DNA from 2 places in the Mesorhizobium sp. XAP4 genome. Region 2 is predicted to be linked to the other one. Evidence: riboswitches for the same ligand, from Rfam matches in the RefSeq annotation. Region 2 holds a riboswitch; the other holds the start of a gene.
What was found. Region 2 has a riboswitch for S-adenosylmethionine ahead of P3C39_RS19660 (O-succinylhomoserine sulfhydrylase). Riboswitches for the same ligand answer to the same signal wherever they lie in the genome.

Region 1 (5,500 bases), on a different contig from region 2:
CTCCGCCGTGAGAGATGACGATCCTTGGTCGCGCTGAACCGGTTGCTGAAACCGATGAGATTTCCCGAGCCAAGGCCTTCATCCCAACGCCGATCTCGCCCCAGTCGATCGATTTTGCATTCTCCATTTCGACGACGAGTGAATAAGTTGCGCGTTCTTCGACCATTTTTTGCCCCCCCGAGCCGTCAGTGTGGCTATAGCCGCACTAGCCCGCTGTCAAACAGTCGACGCCATTTACACTGGTTCGCGATCGTCATACAGGGCGACTTTGCTCGGCGCCAAACACACTGTTGCTTGGCGAGTCGGGTCTTTGATCGGTGAGGAAATTACCGTTTCAGCAAGAACACTGCCTGCTGGCCGAAGAAATTCCAGAACCACCACGGCATCGACAAGCCGATCTTCTGGCCGGCGGCGTCGAGGGCGGTTGCCTTCTCGACTGTCGCGCCGAGTTCGTCGCACAGATTGACGAAATCGCGGATGGTGCAGAAGTGGATGTTGGGCGTGTCGTACCAGGAATAGGGCAGGTCCTTGGTCACCGGCATGCGGCCGTTGAGGAACAGCGACAGGCGCACACGCCAATGGCCGAAATTGGGGAAGGAGACGATGGCGCGGTTGCCGATCCTGAGCAGTTCGTCGAGCACCAGCTTCGGGTTGCGGGTGGCCTGCAGCGTCTGCGACAGGACGACGAAGTCAAAGCCCTTGTCGGGATAGAATTCGAGATCCTTGTCAGCGTCGCCCTGGATGACCGAGAGGCCGCGCGCCACACATTCGTTGACGCCGCGCTGCGACAGCTCGAGTCCGCGGCCGTCGACCTGCTTGGTGTCCTGCAGCAGTTCGAGCAGCGAGCCGTCGCCCGAGCCGACATCGAGCACGCGCGACTGTGGCGGGATGAGGTTGGCGACGACTTCGAGGTCGACGCGCTGGTCGCGGTTGACGCTCATGGCTTCGCCTCCCGCCTGGCGCATGATCCCGATCCGAAAAGCCTGCAATTTTTCCGGGTCATGCGCTCAGCCCTCTCGCTCGGGCCGCCGAGCCGATGAAGCCGTTTATCGCGGCAAACAGTTCCGGCTCGTCGAGCAGGAATGCGTCGTGGCCACGGTCGGTCTCGATCTCGACGAAGGATACCGATGCGCCGGCGGCGTTGAGCGCATGCACGATCGAGCGGCTCTCCTCGGTCGGGAACAGCCAATCCGAGGTGAACGACACCAAGCAGAAGCGGGTTTTCGTGCCGGCGAAGGCATCGGCCAACCGGCCGCCATGGTCTGCGGCGAGGTCGAAATAGTCCATCGACCGCGTCATGTAGAGGTAGGAATTGGCGTCGAAGCGATCGACGAAGGTCATGCCCTGATGGCGCAGATAGCTTTCGATCTGGAAGTCGGCGTCGAAGCCGAAGGTCAGCGCTTCGCGATCCTGCAGATTGCGGCCGAACTTGCGGTGCAGGGCGGCTTCCGACAGGTAAGTGATGTGGGCGGCCATACGGGCTACCGCCAGGCCCTTTTCCGGGCGTTTGCCGTGCTCGAAATATTTGCCGCCATGCCAGTCCGGATCGGCCATGACAGCCTGCCGGCCAACCTCATGAAAGGCGATGTTCTGCGAGGAATGGCGCGCGCCGGTGGCGATCGGCAGTGCCGAGAAGACGCGCTCCGGATAGCTCGACGCCCATTCCAGCACCTGCATGCCGCCCATCGAGCCGCCGAGCACGCAGAATAGTTTCTCGATGCCGAAATGGTCGATCAGCATCTGCTGCGCCCGCACCATGTCGCGGATGGTGATGATCGGCAGGTCGAGCCCATAGGGCTTGCCGGTGGCGGGATTGGTCGAGGCCGGGCCGGTGGACCCAAGGCAACCGCCGATGACGTTGGAGCAGATGACGAAGAAACGATTGGTGTCGATGATCTTGCCGGGCCCGATCAGCACTTCCCACCAGCCTGGCTTGCCGGTCACCGGATTGGTGCTGGCGACGTGCTGGTCTCCGGTCAGCGCATGGCAGACGAGGATGGCGTTGGAGCGGGCATCGTTCAGCGTGCCGTAGGTCTGGTAGGCGATCTGGAACGGTGACAGCAGCGTACCGGCGTCCAGCTTGAGCGGCTTGTCGGATCCAAAACGCAAAACCGGGCTCGACGGTTGGTCGACCTCGTTGTTGGTTTTGCGGGCACGCAGAACGGCCATGACATCCATCTCACACTTTGAGCCCACGCATCGCACTCGTCGAAAGTCGATGCCGATACGGGTGTCCGGCCGGCGCGGACAACAAAAAACCGGCATTGCGGTCGCAAAGCCGGTTACAGGATGCAAACGGCCCTTTAGCAAGTTGTTTAACGTGGCTGCAAGCCGACCGGCCAAATCACCACGGAAGTTCGCTCCCCTTCTAGGGCTGTGGCGCGCCGGCGTCAACGGCCTGCCTTGGGCGGGAGGCTGTCGCCTCTCGACATTGCAGGCCACGGCTTGTATTTCCGCTGCGGCTTCCCTCAGGAAGCGTTCTCGACGGATTTTGCGACATGAGCCAGACACCGGACCAGGCACGTCCAACCCCGCGCGCGGGCATCATGGACATAGACGCCTATGTGCCGGGCAAGAGCACGGCGCCTGCCGGCGTCGCCAAGGTCCACAAGCTGTCCTCCAACGAGAACCCGCTCGGGCCCTCACCGAAGGCGATCGAAGCCGCGCGCGAGATTGCCGGAAAGCTTGACGTCTATCCAGATGGCACCGCCAGGCGGCTGCGCGAAGCGATCGCCGAGGTGCATGGCCTCAACCCGCAGAACATCATCTGCTCCAACGGCTCCGACGAGATCCTCGGCCTGCTAGCGCAGACCTATCTGGCGCCCGGCGACGAGGCCGTCATCACCGAACACGCCTTCATGGTCTACAAGATCTACATCCAGTCGGCGGGCGCCGTTCCGGTGACGATCAAGGAAACAGACGAGCGCGCCGATATCGACGCCATCCTGGCCGCCGTCACGCCGCGTACCAAGATCGTGTTCCTCGCCAATCCCAACAATCCGACCGGCACCTATGTGCCGTTCCAGGAGGTGCGCCGGCTGCATGCCGGTCTGCCCAGGCACGTGCTTCTGGTGCTCGACGCGGCCTATGCCGAATATGTTCGCCGCAACGACTATGAGGCCGGCATCGAACTGGTCGGCAGCGCAGAGAACGTGGTGATGACCCGGACCTTCTCCAAGATCGGCCTCGGCGGCGCGCGGATCGGCTGGATGTATGCGCCGATGCACATCGTCGACGCCATCAACCGCGTGCGCGGCCCCTTCAACGTCAATGCGACGGCGATCGAGGCCGGCATCGCCGCCATTCGAGATCGCGCCCATGTCGAGCGCAGCGTGGCGCACAACGAGACCTGGCTGGCCTGGCTGAGTGCGGAATTCACAAAGCTTGGGTTGCGGGTGACGCCCAGCGTCGGCAATTTCATCCTCATTCATTTTCCCGAGGACCAGAAACATTCGGCAGCGGCGGCGGACGACTATCTGACGGCGCGCGGCTATATATTGCGGCGCGTTTCGGGCTATGGCTTTCCCAACGCGCTGCGCATGACCGTCGGTACCGAAGAGGCCAATCGCGGCGTTGTCGCCGCTCTCACGACATTCCTGAAAAGCTAGAAACCATGACATCACCGATGTTTGAAAAGATCGCTCTGGTCGGCATCGGCCTGATCGGCTCGTCGCTGGCCCGCGTCATCCGCCGCGAGGGCCTCGCCCGCCACGTATCCATCTCGACCCGCAGTGCGGCGACGCTGGCACGGGCCGAGGAGCTTGGGCTGGGCGATAGCTATAGCACCGATGCGAGAGAAGCTGTCCGCGATGCCGACCTGGTCATCATTTCGGTGCCGGTTGGATCGTCCGGCGCGGTTGCCGAGGAAATCGCGCCGGCGCTGAAGCCGGGCGCGATCCTCACCGATGTCGGCTCGACCAAGGCGTCTGTCATTGCGCAAATGCAGCCTTATGTGCCTGAAGGTGTCCATTTCATTCCCGGCCACCCGCTGGCGGGCACAGAAAAATCCGGCCCCGACGCCGGTTTCGCCGACCTGTTCGACAATCGCTGGTGCATCTTCACGCCGCTGCCCGACACCGACCCGGACGCGTTGGAGAGGCTGTCGGAGTTCTGGCGGCGCTGCGGCGCCAACATCGACACGATGGATCCCCAGCATCACGATATGACGCTGGCCATCGTCTCGCATCTGCCGCACATCATCGCCTACAACATCGTCGGCACCGCCGATGATCTGCAGTCGGTGACCAAATCCGAAGTGATCAAATATTCGGCTTCCGGCTTCCGCGACTTCACCCGCCTTGCCGCCTCCGATCCGACCATGTGGCGGGATGTCTGTCTGCACAACAAGGACGCCATCCTCGAAATGCTGGCGCGGTTCTCGGAAGATCTGGCGTCGCTGCAGCGCGCAATCCGCTGGGGCGACGGCGAAAAACTCTTCGACCTGTTCACCCGCACCCGCGCCGTGCGCCGCTCGATCATCGAAGCCGGCCAGGACATCGACGTTCCCGATTTCGGCCGTCAGGCGGTCGAGCACCCCGCGAAGGGCTAGGTCTGTCTCAGGCAGGCCAGGTCTGCGCAACCATGGCCAGCGTCTCGGCTCGGTTCGGCGCGCCAAGCCTGCCGCCGAAGCGCAGGCATTTGAGCGCCGCGGCCGCACTGGCAAACCGCAAAGCCTGCTCGACCGGCATGGCTTCCGCCAGCCCGACGGCGAAGGCGCCGTGAAAGACATCGCCGGCGGCGAGCGTGTCGACCGCCTTGATTTTTGGCGCCGCGACATGGCGCACGCAGCCAGCGCGACGGTCGTGCCACCAACTGCCCGCCGCGCCGCCTGTCACTGCGACAAAAGCGTCGGTGCGGCTGGCGAGATCGGCGCAAGCCGTTTCCGGATCGAGCGCCTGGCCGCAGACGATGCGCGCTGCCGGCTCCGAAGCGATGATGTGCGTAGCGAGCGGCAACAACTGCTCAAGGACCTCCAGCGGCGCGGTGTCGGCATCGAGGATCGCCGGACTGCTGATGGCGCGCGCCGCCTTCAGGGCGAGTGCCGCCGCACCCGGCCAGCGGACATCTACCAGAACGGCATCGAATGCCATGAGGTCGGCGACCGGCAGGACATCGGGATCGGCCTGGGCAAGCCTGTCATAGAACGGCACGATGATGCGCTCGCCATGCGCGTCGACCAGGATCGAGGCCAGCGCCGAGCGGGCACCTCTGACGCGCCGCACGAAGGTGCAATCGACGCCTTCGGCCTCTATGCCGGCGATGAGCTGGTCGGCGACGGCATCGTCGCCGGCACTCGCCCACAGCGATACTTCGGCGCCCAGGCGATGGGCGGCGCAGGCGGCGCTGGTGGCCATGCCCGAGGCGATCTGGACGCCGTCGGAGGCCATGAACTTGCCCTGATGCATGGGCAGCGTCTCGACGCGCAGGATGGTGTCCAGCGTCAATGCGCCAACGCTCAGCAGCTTCACCGGTTTTGCCATGGCTGAGCTATTCGACCGGC
Region 2 (5,500 bases):
GGCCCGGCACCGGCCTTGTCTGCTCGACGCCGATCGGCTCGCGGCCGGCCGGCTTCTGGGCCGAGGTCGAATGCGCTTTCCTCAACACGCTGCAGGCGCGCTGGCAGTATGCCGGCGAGGCGCTCGGCCTCGGCTTTGCCCAGGGCAAGAGCATGCTCTGGAACAAGCCGATGCTCGACGCCAATGGCGGCATCCGCGCGCTGGCCGCCGAGATCGCCGAGGATGCCGCTGCGACCAAGCTGGTGAACAGTCTCGGCCTGCGCGTCAATCTCGTCGCCGCCCCCTTCGAGCAGCCGCTTGGCCGGCGCTCGTTTGACGACATCTGGTCGCGTCAGGCCCGTTGGGCGCGCCTGCGCCGCGTCACTTTCCCGCTGTTCTTCGCACCCGAAATCCTGACCGGCGCCGTGGTGCCGCTGGTGCTTGCGCTGATTGCAGCGGCAAGCGCCGGCTTCAGCCTCTGGGCAACCGCCCTTGCCGTGCTGGCGGCCTTCTACCTTCCGGAGTGCGCCCTGGCCTGGTCCAAGGGCTGGTACCTGTCGCCACGCATGGTCGCCGCGATCATGGCGCGCGACCTGATCCTGCCGGCGATGTGGGCGCGCGGCTGGCTCGGCGGCGCCGTCGACTGGCGCGGCAATGCAATGACCATCGGCACCAAGACGGCCGAGCTGGAAGAGACGCCGTCCGGCGCCTGAAGGCCTCCTACCTGGCCTTCAGCGCCTGCGCGATGTCCTCGAGCAGATCGTCGGCATCCTCCAGGCCAACCGACAGCCTGAGCGTGCCCGGCCCGATGCCGAGCTCGGCGCGCGCCTCGTCGCTGAGATTCTTGTGCGTCGTCGTCGCCGGGTGGGTGATCAGGCTCTTGGCGTCACCGAGATTGTTGGAGATCAGGACGATGTCGAGCGCGTTCTGCAAGGCGAAGGCCGCCTGCTTGCCGCCCTTGACGTCCAGGCAGATCAGCGTCGAGCCGCCCGACATCTGCTTCTTGACGATGTCGGCCTGCGGATGGTCGGCGCGGCCGGGATAGATGACGCGCGCGATTTCCGGCCGTTCGGCCAGAAAATCCGCGATCCGGCCGGCACTTTCCGTCTGCTGGCGTACGCGCAGCGGCAGCGTTTCCAGGCCCTTCAGCAGCGTCCAGGCGTTGAAAGGCGAAAGGCTTGGGCCGGTATGGCGGAAATAATCGTGCAGGTTCTCGTCGATCCACTTCTTGTCCGACAGGATGACGCCGCCGAGGCAGCGCCCCTGGCCGTCTATGTGCTTGGTCGCCGAATAGACGATGATATGGGCGCCGAGCTGCAAGGGCTTCTGCTGTAGGGGCGTGGCGAAGACATTGTCGACGATCAGCCTGGCGCCGATCGAATTGGCAAGCGAAGCGACAGCGGCGATATCGACCACTTCCAGCGTCGGATTGGTCGGGCTTTCCAGGAAGAACAGCTTGGTGTTCGGCTTGACCGCCTTTTCCCAGTTGGCGATGTCGGTGCCGTCGACCAGCGTCGCCTCGATGCCGTATCTCGGCGCCAGCGTCTCGACCACCCAGCGGCAGGAGCCGAACAGCGCACGCGCCGCCACGATATGGTCGCCGGCCTTGGCGCTGCACAGAAGGGCGGCCGTCACCGCGGCCATGCCCGACGCGGTGGCGCGCGCGTCTTCCGCACCTTCCAGCGCGCACATGCGCTTCTCGAACATGTCGACGGTCGGATTGGCGTAGCGCGAATAGATGAAACCCGGCTCTTCGCCCTTGAAACGGGCTTCGGCGGCTTGCGCCGTTTCGTAGACATAGCCTTGGGTGAGATAGATCGCTTCTGACGTTTCGCCGAAACCGGAACGCAGCGTTCCGCTGTGCACGAGTGCCGTCTGAGGCTTCCAGTTGCGCTTCTTGGTGCTCATCGCTTTTCTTCCAGACACAAAAAAACCGGCCGCGAAAGTCGCAACCGGTCCATACGGCCTTGCGGCCCGACGGTCCTTTAGCGACTTGTTTAACGTGGCTGCAAGCCGACCGGCCAAATCACCACGGGATAACGACCCTTTAGACCCGCACCGCGCTTGCGTCAATTGCCGGCTTCATTAAGAGGTTTGTACCAAGCAGGAGTGGAGCCTTGCGGCAGACAGGCATTCTTCCCGACCAGGACATATCGGCGCTGCTCCAGTCCGGCGCGCTGAAGTCGGCGCGTGCGCTCGACACCGACCAGATCCAGCCGGCCAGCCTCGATCTCAGGCTCGGCGACAAGGCCTGGCGGGTGCGCGCCTCCTTCCTGCCCGGCCCCAATCACAAGGTCTCGGAAAAGCTCGACCGGCTGCAGCTGCACGAGATCAATCTGGCCGAGGGCGCGGTGCTGGAGACCGGCTGCGTCTACATCGTGCCCCTGCTTGAAAGCCTGGCGCTGCCGGCGGACATTTCAGCCTCGGCCAATCCGAAGAGTTCGACCGGACGGCTCGACATCTTCACCCGCGTCATGACCGATCGCGGCCACGAGTTCGACAAGATCGCGGCCGGCTATCATGGCCCGCTCTTTCTGGAAGTCAGCCCGCGCACCTTCCCGATCGTCGTCCGCACCGGGTCGCGCCTGTCGCAGATCCGTTTCCGCACCGGCAATGCGCTGCTCTCCGAAGCCGAGTTGCACGACCTGCATCGCACGCAGATGCTTGTCGCCACCGAGCCGCCGAACATTTCCGGCGGCGGCATCGCGCTGTCGATCGACCTCAACGGCGATCAAAGCGGCTTGGTCGGCTATCGCGGCAAGCATCACACCGGCCTCGTCGATGTCGACAAGCGCGCGGCCCAGGAAGTCGTCGACTTCTGGGAACCGATCCACAAGAGCGGCGCCGGCGAACTGGTGCTCGACCCCGATGAATTCTACATCCTCGTCAGCCAGGAGGCGGTGCATGTGCCGCCGCTCTACGCCGCCGAGATGACGCCCTTCGATCCGCTGGTCGGCGAATTCCGCGTCCATTATGCCGGCTTCTTCGATCCGGGCTTCGGCCATTCCGCATCCGGCGGCACCGGCAGCCGGGCGGTGCTGGAAGTGCGCAGCCATGAAGTGCCGTTCATCCTCGACCACGGCCAGATCGTCGGCCGGCTGGTCTACGAGCATATGCTGAAGCGGCCGCAGGCGCTCTACGGCACCGATCTCGGCTCCAACTACCAGGCGCAGGGCCTGAAGCTGTCCAAGCATTTCCGCGCCGCGCGCTGACCCTCATTGCCCCAAGGCAAAATACTTGCCTGTACCGGCTCGCCATGCTTGGCTGCCTTGCCGCCCGTCAAGCTGGCGGCGTTCAAGGGGAACCAAGAAAATGCGATTTTCGAAATGGGTCATATCGGCGGCGGGCGCTGCCATGCTGGCAACACTGGCCGGCTCTCTGTCGGTGCAGGCGGCGGAGAAAATCAAGATCGGCACCGAGGGCGCCTATCCGCCGTTCAACACCATTACCGCCGACGGCAAGGTCGAAGGCTTCGACATCGACATCGCCAATGCGCTGTGCGCGCAGATGAAGGTCGAATGCGAGATCGTTACCCAGGACTGGGACGGCATCATTCCCGCTTTGCAGGCCAAGAAATTCGACGCCATCATCGCCTCGATGAGCATCACCGAGGAGCGCAAGAAGCAGGTCGCCTTCACCAACAAATATTATACGACACCGCTGGCTCTGGTGGCGCCGAAGGACACCGATCTCACCTCGACCGAACCGGCGGCCCTTGCCGGCAAGACGGTCGGTGCCCAGGCTTCGACCACGCAGGCCGACTATGCCCAGAATGAATATGGCAAGGCGGGCGCGGAGGCCAAACTCTATCCCACCCAGGAAGAGGCGATCACCGACCTGACCAACGGTCGTCTTGACGCCGTGATCTCGGACAAGTTCGTGCTGATGGACTGGCTGAAGAAAGCAAGCGACGGCTGCTGCAAGCTGGTCGGCGACGTCAAGGGCACCGAGACCCAGGCCGGCATCGCCGTGCGCCTGGACGACACGGCCCTGCGCGACAAGCTCAACGCGGCCATCGACGCGATCGTTGCCGACGGCACCTACAAGAAGATCCAGGCCAAGTATTTCGACTTCGATATTTATTGAGGCAGAGGCGCCTTTTTCCTTCTCCCCTTGTGGGAGAAGGTGTCGCCGGAGGCGACGGATGAGGGGTGTTCCAGGGAACGCCAACGTTTCACTCCGCTGGAACACCCCTCATCCGTCTCGGCGCTAACGCGCCGATCCACCTCCCACTTGGGGAGAAGGAAAAGGCGCGCTCTCAAAGCGCCTTCACAGCCACCTTCACCGGCTGCTCGATCTCGAGCGGGTTGCGCAGCGGCAGGCCGAAATCCCCGGCCTCGATCTCGAAGACATCGCCGGCCTCGGTCGTGATGCCGTCGGCGAAGGACAGCGTCGCCGTGCCGAACATGTGCACATGCACGTCACCCGGCTGGCGAAAAGCCGCGTATTTGAAATGATGATGTTCGAGATTGGCGATGGTGTGCGACATGTTCGCTTCGCCGGACAGGAACGGCTTTTCCCACAGCACCTCGCTGTCGCGCACGATGCGCGAGGTGCCGCGGATGTCGGACGGCAGGTCGCCGATCAGGATCTCCGGCCCGAACGAGGCGTTGCGCAGCTTGGAATGCGCGAGGAACAGATAGTTCACGCGCTCGGTGACGTGGTCGGAAAACTCGTTCGACAGCGTGAAGCCGACGCGGAATGGTGCGCCGTCATCGCCGATGACATAGATGCCGGCGACTTCGGGCTCTTCGCCGGCGTCCTTGGCAAAGGCCGGTGACAGGAGTGCGGCGCCTGGCGCCACCGCCATCGTGCCGTTGCCTTTGTAGAACCATTCCGGCTGCACGCCGATCTGGCCTTTCGCCGGCTTGCCGCCCTCCAGCCCCATGCGGAACATCTTCATGGAATCGGTGAGCTGCTCCTCGCCGTCGGCGCTCAGTTTCTTGTGCATGGAATCGCGCGTCGCGGCGGAGCCGAGATGCGTCAGTCCGGTGCCGGTCAGGTGCAGATGCGCCGGATCGGGGTGATTGATCGGCGACAGCAGCCGCCCCTTCTTGTAAGCGGCCTCGAGATCGACCGTCTCGCCAAGCCCCTTGCGTTCGATCAGCGCGACGAGGCCGACGCCGGTGCGGGCGGCCTCCATCGCCAGCGAATAGACGCTGCGGGCGCCATTGATGATCCGGGTCTTGCCGCCATTGCGGGCGACGACGCGGATGGTCTCGGCGTCGTCAAGGATCTGGGAGATCAGCATGATGAATCCTCTCTCATTTGCCTTGGCAGGGCTGCCAAAACGGCAAACCTTGCTCAGCGCGGCCGGGACCTCGTCCATGCCACGGTTTAAATTCTCAGTTCGGATTGCGCTCGCGGGCCTGGTCCCTCAGGGACTTCTGTTACCGGCGGGTTGCCGGCAGCGTCGCGATCGTATGCCTCCTGCTTTCCTCGACCAGAGCAGTTCACCGTTTCACGGAAACGGCGAACCGCTCTAACTCATTGTCTTGGCGCAATTCCGGGCGGAAAACCG

Region 1: it holds a riboswitch for S-adenosylmethionine, as region 2 does, so the genes downstream of both, P3C39_RS23560 (homoserine O-acetyltransferase) here and P3C39_RS19660 (O-succinylhomoserine sulfhydrylase) in region 2, are expected to answer to the same signal.

The regions. Positions count from the first base shown of each region.
Region 1 is NZ_JARIXW010000005.1:447,945-453,444, forward strand. It holds gene P3C39_RS23550 (glycosyltransferase) at 1-166, opposite strand, end outside; gene metW (methionine biosynthesis protein MetW) at 327-941, opposite strand; gene P3C39_RS23560 (homoserine O-acetyltransferase) at 1,000-2,169, opposite strand; SAM riboswitch at 2,284-2,361, opposite strand; gene hisC (histidinol-phosphate transaminase) at 2,499-3,608, shown strand; gene P3C39_RS23570 (prephenate/arogenate dehydrogenase family protein) at 3,614-4,549, shown strand; gene P3C39_RS23575 (sugar kinase) at 4,557-5,480, opposite strand; gene P3C39_RS23580 (DUF2125 domain-containing protein) at 5,488-5,500, opposite strand, start outside.
Region 2 is NZ_JARIXW010000004.1:433,274-438,773, forward strand. It holds gene P3C39_RS19655 (ceramide glucosyltransferase) at 1-692, shown strand, start outside; gene P3C39_RS19660 (O-succinylhomoserine sulfhydrylase) at 700-1,887, opposite strand; SAM riboswitch at 1,945-2,022, opposite strand; gene P3C39_RS19665 (2'-deoxycytidine 5'-triphosphate deaminase) at 2,097-3,191, shown strand; gene P3C39_RS19670 (ABC transporter substrate-binding protein) at 3,292-4,065, shown strand; gene araD1 (AraD1 family protein) at 4,238-5,230, opposite strand.